DNA from 4 places in the Noviherbaspirillum sedimenti genome. Region 2 is predicted to be linked to each of the others. Evidence: predicted binding sites of a transcription regulator. Region 2 holds the regulator's gene; each other region holds the start of a gene.

Region 1 (3,418 bases), 320 kb from region 2:
TGTTCGCATGCGAGCGCTCGTTGATGTAGCGCGATTGCGGATCGTCCTTGGCCTCGTGCGGCCAGGTCGAGATCAGGTAATAGTTCAGCGCCGGGCGGCAGGACGAGCAGCCGTTGGGCGTGCGCCATGCCATGAGCTGCATCACGTCGGGGATCGTCAAGAGCTTGTTGGCCTTGATGGCGTCGCGCACTTCCTGGTGGGTGTGGTCGGTGCAACCGCACATCGGCTTGGCCTTGGCGGAGGTCGAATAATCGCCGCCGGCGGTCGCCATGATGATCTGTTCCACCAGGCCGGTGCAGGAGCCGCAGGACGCCGACGCCTTGGTGTGCTTGCGCACGTCCTCCAGGGTGAACAGGCCTTTTTCCTTGATCGACTTGACGATGGTGCCCTTGCACACGCCGTTGCAGCCGCAGACTTCGGCGTCGTCCGGCATGGCGGCGGCCTTGGTGTAACCTTCGTGGCCGACATCGCCGGGACGACCGGTATTGGATTCGCCGAACATCAGGGTGTCGCGGATCTCGGTGATATCCTTGCCTTCGCGCAGCAGCTTGAAGTACCAGGTGCCGTCGACGGTATCGCCATACAGGCAGGCGCCGACCAGCTTGTCGTCTTTCAGCACCAGCTTCTTGTAGACGCCGCCGATGGGGTCGGACAGGATGATTTCCTCGGTGCCTTCGCCGCCCATGAAATCGCCGGCGGAAAACAGGTCGATGCCGGTGACCTTCAGCTTGGTCGAGGTGACTGAGCCCTGGTAGCGGCCGATGCCGAAGTTGGCCAGGTGGTTGGCGCAGACCTTGGCCATCTCGAACAGCGGCGCCACCAGGCCGTAGGCAGTGCCACGGTGGTTGACGCATTCGCCGACGGCATAGATGCGCGGATCGTATGTCTGCATGGTGTCGTTGACGACGATGCCGCGGTTGCAGTGCAGCCCGGCCGATTCCGCCAGCTTCGTGTTGGGGCGAATGCCGACCGCCATCACCACCAGCTGCGCCGGCACTTCGGTGCCGTCGTTGAAACGCACCGACTTGACGCGGCCGCTCTTGCCATCATCCTTGTCGCCGAGGATTTCCTGGGTATTTTTCTGCAGAAGGAAATTCAGGCCGCGTTCTTCCAGCGATTTCTGCAGCATCTTGCCGGCGACCATGTCGAGCTGGCGCTCCATCAGGGTGTCCGACAGGTGCACCACCGACACTTCCATGCCGCGCAGCTTCAAGCCGTTGGCAGCTTCCAGGCCGAGCAGGCCGCCGCCGATGACGATCGCCTGCTTGTGTCTGGCGGCCGCCTCGATCATGGCATTGGTATCCTGGATATCGCGGTAGGAAATCACGCCTTCCAGATCCTTGCCCGGCACCGGCAGCACGAAGGGGTCGGAACCGGTGGCCAGCAGCAGGCGGTCGTATTCCGCCGTGGTGCCGTCCTCGGCGATCACCAGTCGCCTGGCGCGGTCGATCCTGGTGATCTTTTTGCCAAGGTGCAGGGTGATATTGTTTTCTTCATACCAATCGACATCATTCAGCATGATGTCCTTGATGGTCTGCTCGCCGGCCAGCACCGGCGACAGCAGGATACGGTTGTAATTGGCATACGGCTCGGCGCCGAACACGGTGATGTCATAGACGTCCGGAGCGAGCTTGATCAGCTCTTCCAGCGTGCGCACACCGGCCATGCCGTTACCCACCATTACCAGTTTCAGCTTCTTCATTGCACTACCCTCCTCGTTGTTCTCTCCCTCTCTCTAGCAAAAGCAATGCCAGTTGTCGGTGCAGGGAAAAAGCCAGAAAAAACGCAAGGACGCCCCCTCATGGTGAATTTGCCCGTCCTATTTGGTGCAAGGCACCGCGTCGGATCATTTTTGAAATTCGCCTCTTATATGTGTGCACAAAAATGATGGCATGGCACTTGCATAGGGCATGGCATTCACTTTTTTGGACCCGCGGGGACTTATGCAAAAATCATCATTCTGGAAGGCGGGTCACACGCCGACACTGCTGGCCGCATTCTTTTATTTCGACCTGAGTTTCATGGTCTGGGTAATCCTCGGGCCGCTTGGCATACTGATCGCCAAAGATCTCGGTCTGTCGGCTGCACAAAAAGGCATGATCGTCGCCACGCCGCTGCTGGCCGGCGCGCTGCTACGCATTGTCATGGGTGTGCTGGTGGACCATCTGAAACCGAAGACGGCAGGCGCGATCGGCCAGGTCATCGTCATCGCCGGCATGTTCTGGGCCTGGCTTGGCAATCTGGACACTTATTCCAGCATCCTGACGCTGGGCATCCTGCTGGGCGTGGCTGGCGCCGCCTTCGCAGCGGCGCTGCCGCTGGCCTCGCGCTGGTATCCGCCGGAACACCAGGGCACGGCGCTGGGGATTGCCGGCGCCGGCAATTCCGGCACCGCCTTTGCCGCCCTGTTTGCTCCCGGCCTGGCGCTGGCGTTCGGCTGGCAGAATGTCTTCGGCTGGTGCCTGATCCCGCTGGGCATCGCCTTCGTCGTCTATATGGTATTTGCCAAGGACGCGCCGTCGGCGCCGCCGCCGAAATCGATGGTCGAGTACCTGCATGTATTGAAGGACAAGGATGCCTGGTGGTTCATGTTTTTCTATGGCGTTACCTTCGGCGGCTTTTCCGGCCTGGCGTCGTCGCTGGCGATCTACTTCAACGGTCAGTACGGGCTGTCGGCGGTTACCGCCGGCTATTTCACCGCCGCCTGTGTATTCGCCGGTTCGCTGGTGCGCCCGCTCGGCGGCCGCATCGCCGACCGCATCGGCGGCATCAAGACCCTGTCGATCATGTACATGCTGGCGGCGACTTTCCTGTTCATCGCCAGCGTCGGCTTGCAGTCGCCGATGACGGCAGTGCTGGTCTTCGTGATGGCAATGCTGGCGCTGGGTACCGGCAATGGCGCAGTGTTCCAGCTGGTGCCGCAGCGTTTCCGCAAAGAGATTGGCGTCATGACCGGGCTGGTGGGCATGGCCGGCGGCGTCGGCGGCTTTTTCCTGGCGTCCAGCCTGGGATATGCGAAGCAGCTGACCGGCAGCTATCAGGCTGGCCTGGTCATTTTCGCCTCGCTGGCGGTGATCGCCCTGATCGGCCTGTCGCTGGTGAAGGGCCGCTGGCGCACCACCTGGGGCAGCGCGGCGATGACGACGGCGAAAATCTGATCTATATAATGTTGGGGACAGAGTAATTCGACGCGCTGCGGCGTCTCTTAAACTCTGTCCCACAAATATGCCACTTTTGATCTCCGCCGGCCATGCCACCGACGCTGGAACCCGTCCCCGCAACGAGGACTTCGTCGGCATGGTCACGCCTGGCGAGCCCGAGGTTTCCACCAAGGGCTTGCTGGCTGCGATCGCCGATGGCGTTTCCGGCAACGAAGGCGGCCGCCAGGCATCCGAATATACGGTGCGCGGCCTGCTGA
Region 2 (3,418 bases):
CTTGGGATAGTGGTGGATCAGGCGGTTGAGCGCGTATTCTTCGGTGAAAAAATCGTCCAGCAGGCCGCTGCCGTGCCGGGCCGTTTGCTGGGCTGTCTGATAAAGGAAACGGATGTCGCCACCAGCGCAAAAGGCTTTTTCGCTATTGCTGCAGAGAAGTACTGCATCGACCGCGTCGTCATCGCGCCAGTCCAGCAGTGTGCGCGTGATCGTGCGCACCATGTCCAGCGACAGCGAATTCAGCGCTTGCGGGCGGTTGAGGGTCAGCAGGCCAATGCGGTTCTGGACACAGGTCAGAATATGTTCGTTCATTGTTCTCGATAATAAAAAAGGGCGCCTGGATTGCGCCCCTGATGGGATCTCTGAAAATCAGCGCTGGAAGCGGCTTACTCCTCCGGCGCGCTGGTGGCCGATGCAGGCAAGTGCTTGATCGCCTGGTGCTGATGGTCCTGGATCATGGTTTTGTACTTGATGACCTGGCGGTCGAGCTTGTCGATCAGGGCGTCGATTGCCGCATACAAATCGTGAGCGATGGATTCGACATGCACATCCTTGCCACGCATGCGCAGCGTGATTTCCGCTCTCTGGCGCTTGTCTTTCTCGGCGAGCTTGTCTACGGTCAGGATGACCGCAGCATCAATGACATGGTCGAAGTGGCGCCTGATACGCTCCAGCTTTGCATGCACATATTCCCGGATGGAAGGGGTCAGTTCGAGGTGATGTCCACTGATGGTCAGATTCATACAGCGCTCCTTGGGATGAGGTCACTGGCGGTTCGTGGTCGACAAACATGCTTGGCCGCCCGAACACAGCAACAAACACAACAAATACTACAAAGACTTGCGCAGGTTAACCGGGGGGATTCTCAGGGCTTCGCGGTACTTGGCCACAGTGCGCCGGGCCACCACCATGCCTTGCTCCTCCAGCATTTCTGCAATCTTGCTGTCCGAGAGAGGGTTCTTGGTGTCTTCTGCTCCTATCAATTGTTTGATCAGTGCCCGTATCGCCGTCGATGAAGCTTCGCCGCCGGATTCAGTGGCGACATGGCTGCCGAAGAAGTACTTCAGTTCAAACATGCCATGCGGCGTCAGCATGTATTTCTGGGTTGTTACACGAGAAATAGTACTCTCGTGTAAACCAAGTGTATCAGCAATTTCACGTAACACAAGTGGGCGCATGGCAACGGCGCCATGGGAGAAAAAATTGCGCTGCCTTTCCACGATGGCTTGCGCGACGCGCAGAATCGTATCGAAACGCTGACGCATGTTCTTGACCAGCCATTTTGCTTCCTGCAATTGCGACGTGAGTGAGCCCTCGCCCTTGTTTTTCTTGAGGATATTCGCATACAAGGCATTGACCCGCAGCCGCGGCATGACATCGTGGTTAAGGGTCACTTGCCAGCCATTCTTGCCGCGTTTGACGATGACGTCCGGGACGACATAGTCGGCTGCATCGCTGGCGAAGATGGCGCCGGGATGCGGATTGCATTGCCTGATGACGTATTGGGCTTCGCGCAAATCCTCATCGTCGCAATCGAGCAGTTTTTTCAGCTTGTTGAAATCGCGCTGGGCGAACAGGGAGAGGTGCTGCTCCACGATCGTCAATGCCATGCGCCGCGTCACCATCGGGATTTTCGGCATGCGGCGGATTTGCAAGGCCAGGCATTCGGCGGCATTGCGCGCACCGACGCCGGCCGGATCGAAGCTTTGCACCAGTTTCAGGGCGATCGTCAATTCTTCCAGTTCGATTTCCAGTTCGGCGGGAAGCCGGCCATGGATTTCTTCCAGCGGTTCTTCCAGGTAGCCGTTGTTGTCGAGCGCATCGACGACCAGTTCGACCAGCGCGCGGTCGCGGATTTCATGTGAACCGAGGCGCATTTGTTCCAGCAAGTGTTCACGCAGGGTGACATGGTGCGCTTCCAGTTGCGGACGGGCGTCGTCGTCTTCCGGGGCCTTGCCGGTGCGCGCGACATCGTCGAAGCTCCATTCGGCCTCGCCGTTGCCGGACTCCTGGGATTCGCCGCCTTCGCCACCTTCGTAGGTGGATTCGCCATCGGCTGCCGGCGCTTCTTCGGCCGCGGACTTTTCCGCCGTGCCCGCATTTGCGTTGATGGCGCCGTCGGCCAGCAGCCGCACCGAGTGGTCAAGCGGATCGTCGACGCGCTCCAGCATCGGGTTGTCGGCGAGGATTTGCTCCAGTTCCTGCTGCAGTTCCAGCGTCGACAATTGCAGCAGGCGTATCGACTGCTGCAATTGTGGCGTCAATGCCAGATGCTGGGAGACGCGTAGCTGAAGGGACTGTTTCATGGAGATGCGCTTGCTTACATCCGGAAGTGTTCGCCGAGATAGACGCGGCGTACCGATTCATTGGCGATGATGTCATCCGGGCGGCCGCTGGCCAGCACCACGCCCTGGTTGATGATATAGGCGCGGTCGCAGATGCCCAGCGTTTCACGCACATTGTGGTCGGTGATCAGCACGCCGATGCCGCGTTCTTTCAGGAAGCGCACGATGCGCTGGATTTCGATGACGGCAATCGGATCGACGCCGGCAAAAGGCTCATCCAGCAGTACGAAACGCGGGCTGGTGGCCAGCGCGCGGGCGATTTCCACGCGGCGGCGCTCGCCGCCCGACAGCGACAGGGCCTGGTTGTCGCGCAGCTTTTCAATTTGCAGCTCCGCCAGCAGCAGGTCGAGCTTTTCTTCGATCGCCGCTTTCGACAGCGACTTGCCATTCTCATGCTGCAGTTCCAGCACGGCGCGGATATTCTCGGCGACGGTCAGCTTGCGGAATACCGAGGCTTCCTGCGGCAGGTAGGACAGGCCAAGGGTGGCGCGCCGGTGGATCGGCAGGCGTGAAATGCTGACATCGTTGAGCGCGATCTCTCCCGCATCGGCGGGCACCAGTCCGACGATCATGTAGAAGGCGGTGGTCTTGCCGGCACCGTTGGGACCGAGCAATCCGACCACTTCGCCGCTGCCGACTTCGAGCGAGACGTCGCGCAATACCTGGCGTGCGCCATAACTTTTCTGTAATCCGCTGGCAAGCAGTCTGCTGCTCATTCTGGCAATCCTTGTGTCATTTCTTTGTTTCGTTGCGCGGCTGGATGACCGCCTTGATGCGGCCGGCGCCGGGCTTGCTGGTGTCGGAAGGTGTGTTATTGACGGCGAAAAATTCAGTACGGTTATCATAGGAAATGAATTCCCCTTCGACTTCGTCCGTGATCTTATTGCCTTCCAGGCGACGCATCCTTGCTTTTGAAAACAGTTTCGCGACATCGGCCTTGTTGTCATATTCGATGCGGTCGGCTTCGCCTTCGATCCAGAGGTTTTCGCCGCCATCGCGCTTTTGCCTGAAGCTGGCCAGTTTTCCCTGGCCTGCGTACAAGGTCGCGAACTGGTAACCCGCGGGATCCTGCG
Region 3 (3,418 bases), 590 kb from region 2:
CACTGCGGGAAAACGCGCCACCATGAAGGCCAGCATGTTTTCCCAGACGCCCTCCCCCAGCCAAAGGTAACTGGGCGAAACGCCATCACGCACCGGCAAGGGCGCGCTGAGTTTGCGTCGATTGGACCTGCTCATCGCTGCTCCAGCCGCCTCACCACTGACAAAAGGGGTGCGCAATCAGGCTGGAATTGAAATAACGCGCATCGTCCGTGACTTCCTTGCCGATCCACTCGGGCAAGGCGATCGCCTGCTCAACGCTGTCGAGCTCGACTTCGGCAACCACCAGCCCCAGGTTATCGCCGAGGAATTCATCGACTTCCCAACACAGCCCCTTGCAGGCCAGCGTATAGCGGCGCTTTTCGATCAGCGGCTTCAGGCACAAGGTCTCCAGCAGCGTGGCGGCATCCGCAAGTGGAATTTCATACTCGAATTCGGGGCGGGCAATTCCTGCCGCCAGGCCCTTGACCGTCATGAAAGCCCGTTCGCCGGCGATGCGCACACGCACGGTACGCGCCTTGTCGGTAGACAGATATCCTTGCCGGTACAGTACGCCCGCGGTGGCGCGCTTCCAGGCGTCGCCGGTGACGAGAAACTTGCGTTCGATTTCGATGGCCATAACTTGCTAACTAAAATGAAGCAACAGGATAGCAAAGATCGGCCGAATCGGCGCGCAAGGCGGACGAATAGCCAGCAAGAACCCACGAAAAAAATGGCAGCCCGCAGGCTGCCATCTTCATTCCAGATCCGCTCGCGCAGCGAGAATTTCAGGCCTTTTTACGCTTTGCAGCCAGCAGGCCGAGCAAACCGAGGCCGAACAGGGCCAGGCCGGTCGGCTCCGGCACCGGATTGGTACCGGAGAAGGTGCCGGCTTCGATGAACACGCCCGAATCCAGAGCGAAATCGCCCAGGTCCTTGATCAGGAATTCAAACGTATTCGTGCCAGTGATGCCTGTTGCCTGCGCAACCAGCACGGTAGTCAAACCGTCATACCCGAGATCCAGGCCCAAAACCGTGTTGTCACGATAGTAGGCGGCGTTGCTGCCATTATTGACATTATTGATCGAAACGACACCACCAGCACCAGGCAACAGGGCAACATTTACGCCATTCAGGCGCAATTCGAACTGGTCATTAAACTGCGAGCCCACCCATTCATTGTATTCTTCCGACGCAAACACATACTTGAAATAGACGTTACCGGTATCGCTGGTGAAATCGAATTTCAATGAAGTGGTCGTACCGGAAGTGTCGCCGCAGTTGGCGGAAGTATTCGGGCCCGGAGCGCAGTTGACAGTTCCGGTTGTCAGCAAAACGCCGCTGGCAAAACCGACCGAGTCCGCGCCGCCGGTAAATGTGCCGGTCGCAGTCGAACTTGCTGTCGAAAGAAATGTGGCATTGCTGATGGAAACGCCGGAGCCGCCCAAGGCATTTGCCAAGGCTGTTGCATTATTATTTGCGGTAACAACCAATGCGCTTGCCGAACTGGCGGCCATCGACAAAGTCAATGCTGCCAGGATAGAACTCAACTTGGAAAATTTCATGATTGACTCCTTTAAATTATTTTCGCCAGGATTTCAAAAACCAGTTACCAAAGCGACTTAAAGCGACAACTATGCCAGCATGAATTTTCATTAATTTTCAAATACTTACGAATTTTTCCATCGGAAAACATTTAAATACTGTAAAACCCATCGACAAGATTTCCCCTCACCTGACGTAGAGCAAAACTGCGCACAATGCGTCAAAGATTTCCCCGAGGAAGCATAGATTCTCCCAAGCAATACGCCTCCCCATTTCATAGTTGTTAAGGTATCATCACAGGCATGAATATCGGGCGCGTCTGCCCGACTCATGCAATGCTGCACGCCTGGCATAAATTTTCCCTTGATCAACTCGGGCCCGCACAACAAAGCGAAGACAATGCAAGTAATCGAAGAGATAAAGGCACTGCTGGCCGAAACACTGAACCTGGGCGCCCGCGCGGAAAGCCTGAATGCGCAATCCAGTTTGCTGGGCAGCTTGCCCGAACTCGATTCGATGGCGGTCATTCACCTCATCACCGCGCTCGAAGACCGCTTCGGCATCATGATCGAGGACGATGACATCAGCGCCAGCACCTTCGAAACGGTCGCCAGCCTGGCGGCATTTGTCGACAGCAAACTGGTGCAATGAACACGCCGCAGGAGATTCCTTCAGCGCGGCCGTTTTTCCTCGATGCCGGGTCCGGCAATCGCTTCTGTCTTTATCACGCGCCTATCAGCAAGAATGATTGCCGGGGTGCCATTATTTACGTTCATCCCTTTGCCGAGGAAATGAACAAATCCCGGCGCATGGCAGCACGCCAGGCCAGGACATTCGCTGCGCAAGGCTACGCCGTCCTGCAAATCGACCTGCTGGGTTGCGGCGACAGCAGCGGCGACTTCGCCGATGCGCGCTGGGAAATCTGGAAGGAGGATCTGGCGCATGCTTACGCCTGGTTGCGCCATGAAACCGCTGCCCCGATCAGCCTGTGGGGCCTGCGTCTCGGCGCCCTGCTGGCGCTGGATTTTGCCAGCGGCTTTCACGAAGAAATCCAGGGTTTGCTGCTCTGGCAACCGGTCCTGCGGGGCGAGCTATTCCTGACGCAATTTCTGCGACTGCAACTTGCCGCCGACATGCTCACCGGCCAGTCCCAAGGCGAGAATGGCACGCGGCAGCTGCGCGCCCGACTCCAGACAGGAACCAGCGTGGAAGTCGCCGGCTACCGGCTCGCGCCGGCGCTCGCGCAAGCCATCGATACCACGGATGCCGCCATCCTGGCACCGCCCCGCTGCACCACCTACTGGTTCGAACTCATGCAGGGCGCGGACCGCCCGCTAACGCCGGCGGCCAGCCGCCTGGCCGCCGCCTGGACGCAAAATTCGGTCGATCTGCGCATGCATCAGTTGCAATGTCCGGCATTTTGGATAGCGCAGGAAACCGTCGATTGTCCGGATTTATTATCGGCCACGAGCGCCGCTTTCGGCGTCGCGCCAACATGAATTTCGAGGAACGCGCCCTCGCTTTTCCCTGCCAGGGAGCCTGGCTGTACGGGATTTTGAGCATGCCCGCCGAAACGGCCTCACGCGGCGTGTTGATCGTGGTCGGCGGTCCGCAATATCGCGCCGGGAGTCACCGGCAATTTACGCTGCTAGCCCGGCAACTCGCATCGGAAGGCATCCCGGCGATGCGTTTCGACTACCGCGGCATGGGCGACAGCCAGGGTGCAATCCAAAACTTTGAAGATATCGGCGACGATATCAGCGCGGCGATCGACCAGTTCATGGCGGCCGTGCCCGGCCTGAAGGAAGTCGCCATCTGGGGATTGTGCGATGCCGCTTCCGCCGCAGCTTTTTACGCCCATCGGGATGAACGCGTGTGCGGACTCGCGCTGCTCAAT
Region 4 (3,418 bases), 580 kb from region 2:
GCCGAATTCCGAGGATTTGAAAATCAGCACGCGCGCCAGCAGGATTCCCGTGGCCGATATGACGATAACCAGGCCTAGAATGCCGCGGCCAAAATACAGCTCGGGCAGCAGATAGAAAACCAGGGTCAGGATGCCGAAGCCGAGGGCGAAGGCCGGCATCAGGCGCAGGAGGGTATTGCGAAAACCTTCGCGGTATTTGAGTTGATACATGCCCAGCGCGCTCATGCTGAAGAGCATGGTCATGGTAAAGGCGCAGGCTGGCAGGAAGAAGCGGTCGAAATGCGCCGCGAAGCTGTCCGTCGTATCGCGGAAGCGAATGCTGGTGCCGAGATAGACCGACACGATCAGGACAAGAACTTCCACGGCAAACAGGATGGAAATTATTTTGGATACGTGGTGATTGGATATTCGTAACATCGCCAGTCTGCAGAAAAATTGCCCCATTGAAAAAAAGGCTAGTCAAAAGATTACTACAACTTATCAACATTTCCCACAGTCAAATTGTGAAAAATCGTGTAAAAATCGTTTAAAAGTTTCTATGTGGAATTAAAATTGCAGATTATCTGAGCGCCCCTGAGAATTCCCCATGAAAGTTGGCGGATGCTCGAAGCAGGCGCGCATGCAAAAAAACCCGCCTTCCAGAAAAGGCGGGGTTTCTCGGAAACCTGGAGCAGCTGGCGCTACGCCGTTACCATGATGTTGATGCGATGATCAGGCCTGCTTCTTGCGCCGTGCAAGTCCCGCCAGGCCGGCCAGGCCGAGACCCAGCAAGGCCAGCGAACCCGGCTCGGGAACAGTGATGGACTCGACATAGACCACCATGTCCTGGTAATCCTTGTCCGAATAGGCCGCCAGCTGGTCTTCCCATGCCAGGATGAAGCTCGCCGAACCCCACACGCCCGGCGCTCTGGTCGGCAGCTTGATCCAGTCGCCATCGCCCTGGAAGGCGACCAGCTGGTCATTACCGCCGTTCAGGCTGGCTTGCGAGTAAAACGTCGGGCCGTTCGCGGTGCCGAGATAATAGCCAAACAAGGAGCTGGTGAACTGCACGCCGGTGCCGAAGTTGACCGAAAACTGGTTCGAGTCGTTGACGCTCAGGAACGCCTGGCCGCCGCTGGAGGCAGCGCCGCTGAACAGTTGCAGGTAGGTCGTCGGATTGTAGATATCGTAGATGCCGAAAGTATTCGTGCTTGCACTGCCGGCAACTTCGATGATCATGGTCGAGACGGAACCGCCGGAGGCTTCGATCAGGAACGTGCCGCCTTCATCTGCCTGGTTCAGGTTGACATCAGGTGCGGCCGACAGCGACGTGCCTGCAGCAGTGTACAGGCTGTTGATCACGGTTTGCAGATCGGGCGATTCCCCGCCCAGAAAAACCGGCGTAGCGAAAGCTGACGTCGAGGCGACGAGCGCAACGCCAGCCAGAAAAGATTTGATCATGTTCATATTAACCTTCCTTAAGTGCTGTATGCATTCAAAAATTATTGTTTCGGCAAACATAAAGCAGATAGCGTGCCAGTCAATAAAATCAACTACTTACAGAAATTTAAGGGGGTGAGTGTAAGAATGGTCGACACTGAAAAGATGGCACGCAAGCCGAAACAATTTATTTCAGGCTAACTGCGCTCGTTGATAAAAAGTTACTTCTGAAAGGATGGGTGGATTTTCTATACAGCGCAGTAATTTTCCGAACGTAGTTTTGTGTTTCCGGATAAGGGGGGGCCGCGATGATATTGCACCGCGCGTTCGCCGGCGTTATATGCCGCAACCACCAAGGGGACATTTCCCTGAAAAAAGGCTAAAAGCCATTGCAAGTATGAAAGCGCCCCCTTGATGTTTTCTTCGGGATCAACCGCATCCTTTACCCGGAATCTTCGTGCTGTTTCGGGTATCAATTGCATCAGGCCATGGGCATTTTTAGGCGAGACTGCCCGCGAATTGAAAGCGGATTCCACGCGGATGATCGCCAATGCCAGTTGGGGATCGATGCCATAGCGCGGTGCCAGTTTGTGTACGAGATCGTAAACCGGCCCTCTGGGATAAACAGGCGCCAGACTTTCCAGGTCGACAGGGGCGGGCGTCGGAGGCAGCAGGCAGGCGGGCAGGGTGAATGCCGCATCGGCAGGAATGTAGCGCAGCATTTCCTGCGCCTGCGTGTGTCCCTGGCGGGCGGCCATTTCGAAGAAATGCCGGGCAATGCCATCATCCCTGTCGATCCCTCTGCCATGGGCATACATCCATCCAAGCGCGTACTGGGCGTTTGCATGGCCAGTTTTTGCCGCCATGCAATACAACGCAATTGCCTTGCGATAATCCTGCGGCACGCCTTCGGCATGTTCATGGCGTGCGCCCAATGCGGTCTGTTCTTCTACAGAAAGTTTTGTAATGCCATCCATAGCGCCAGCGAATGCTTCGCCTGCGCGGGCAGTATCGACTGCGAGGCTGTGCATTGCCAGCATCAACAACAGTATGAACAGCGTGCGGCCAGTCATGAGTGCGCGGGGGAGCCGGTCAATCTTCCGGTTTCGATGAAATAAACGCCTTGTGAAACAGATGCTGCGCCAGCAGCAGGGGCGGCATGCGCAGCCAGTTGGCGCGTATGTACAGCAGCGTGCGGGCGATGCCGCTCAGGCTGTCTGTACATCCCGCATGGTCCGGCAAGAGGGCGCGCAGGAAGAGCGCATCCATCATGGCCAGCAGGGCATTGCCGGGGCGGCCCAGTTGCGCCGCCTGTGCCAGTGTGTCGGGCGGGATGCTGGTATGCAGCATGCGGGCGGTATAGCGCAATGCGTAAAACAAGGGCCGGGTCAGTTCCAGCGCCACGGCGCGTTCAATCAGCAGCGGCCAGAACGCCGGCTGGCGGCCGAAATGGCGCAGCAGATTGTCGAGGTCGACCAGGTCGCGCAGGCCGTTCTCCAGTTCGCCGTCATGGAACAGATGCACGGCGCTGTGCAAGACCATGTCGGCCGGCGCCAGTGTCAGCAAGGCGGTATGCCCCGCCACCGGGCATGCCGCGGCGCGCAGTTTTGCGGGGTCGGGATGCACGGGAGCGGTTTCCGGCACGATCGCATGATGCACATCGATGACGGTCATGCGGCGGATATGCCGCATCGGCGGCAACTCGTGCATCCAGGTGCGGTAATAGCGCTGGTCGTAGGCGTCATGGTGGGTCGCTGCCCAGCCATGCAGCATCAGCGCCGCTTCGACTTGGTCCAGCTTTTCTTTGGGGACCAGGATGTCGATATCGGAAAACAGCCGGCCGCGCGCGCCGGGCAGTTGCGCCATGACATAGGCGGCGCCTTTGAGCAGGATGATGGGCACGCCACTGGCTGCCAACGCTTGCCCGATCAGGGAAACTTCATGACGCACCGCCAGCACATGCCGTTCGGCGAGCGCATGTGCCCAGCCGAGATGTTCG

The links. Region 2 encodes sigma-54, which starts transcription at its own class of promoters, with help from an activator protein. Its sites were predicted from a motif close to TGGCANGNAANCTGCTTT; they were not measured.
Region 1: D3878_RS11220 (nitrate/nitrite transporter) is a predicted target of sigma-54. The motif match lies at 1,889-1,906, and genes of this name have one in related genera.
Region 3: D3878_RS23775 (choice-of-anchor L family PEP-CTERM protein) is a predicted target of sigma-54. The motif match lies at 1,601-1,618, and genes of this name have one in related genera.
Region 4: D3878_RS10030 (PEP-CTERM sorting domain-containing protein) is a predicted target of sigma-54. The motif match lies at 1,501-1,518, and genes of this name have one in related genera.

The regions. Positions count from the first base shown of each region.
Region 1 covers NZ_QYUQ01000002.1:2,415,956-2,419,373, forward strand. The annotation lists gene nirB (nitrite reductase large subunit NirB) at 1-1,702, opposite strand, end outside; gene D3878_RS11220 (nitrate/nitrite transporter) at 1,944-3,158, shown strand; gene D3878_RS11225 (bifunctional protein-serine/threonine kinase/phosphatase) at 3,226-3,418, shown strand, end outside.
Region 2 covers NZ_QYUQ01000002.1:2,734,310-2,737,727, reverse strand. The annotation lists gene D3878_RS12770 (enoyl-CoA hydratase/isomerase family protein) at 1-312, opposite strand, end outside; gene hpf (ribosome hibernation-promoting factor, HPF/YfiA family) at 387-743, opposite strand; gene D3878_RS12760 (RNA polymerase factor sigma-54) at 831-2,306, opposite strand; gene lptB (LPS export ABC transporter ATP-binding protein) at 2,321-3,061, opposite strand; gene lptA (lipopolysaccharide transport periplasmic protein LptA) at 3,078-3,418, opposite strand, start outside.
Region 3 covers NZ_QYUQ01000002.1:2,146,261-2,149,678, forward strand. The annotation lists gene D3878_RS09970 (RluA family pseudouridine synthase) at 1-135, opposite strand, end outside; gene D3878_RS09975 (CYTH domain-containing protein) at 152-616, opposite strand; gene D3878_RS23775 (choice-of-anchor L family PEP-CTERM protein) at 765-1,541, opposite strand; gene D3878_RS09985 (acyl carrier protein) at 1,921-2,172, shown strand; gene D3878_RS09990 (hydrolase 2, exosortase A system-associated) at 2,169-3,020, shown strand; gene D3878_RS09995 (hydrolase 1, exosortase A system-associated) at 2,966-3,418, shown strand, end outside.
Region 4 covers NZ_QYUQ01000002.1:2,153,432-2,156,849, reverse strand. The annotation lists gene D3878_RS10035 (TIGR03013 family XrtA/PEP-CTERM system glycosyltransferase) at 1-417, opposite strand, end outside; gene D3878_RS10030 (PEP-CTERM sorting domain-containing protein) at 712-1,446, opposite strand; gene D3878_RS10025 (transglycosylase SLT domain-containing protein) at 1,668-2,396, opposite strand; gene D3878_RS10020 (nucleotidyltransferase domain-containing protein) at 2,512-3,418, opposite strand, start outside.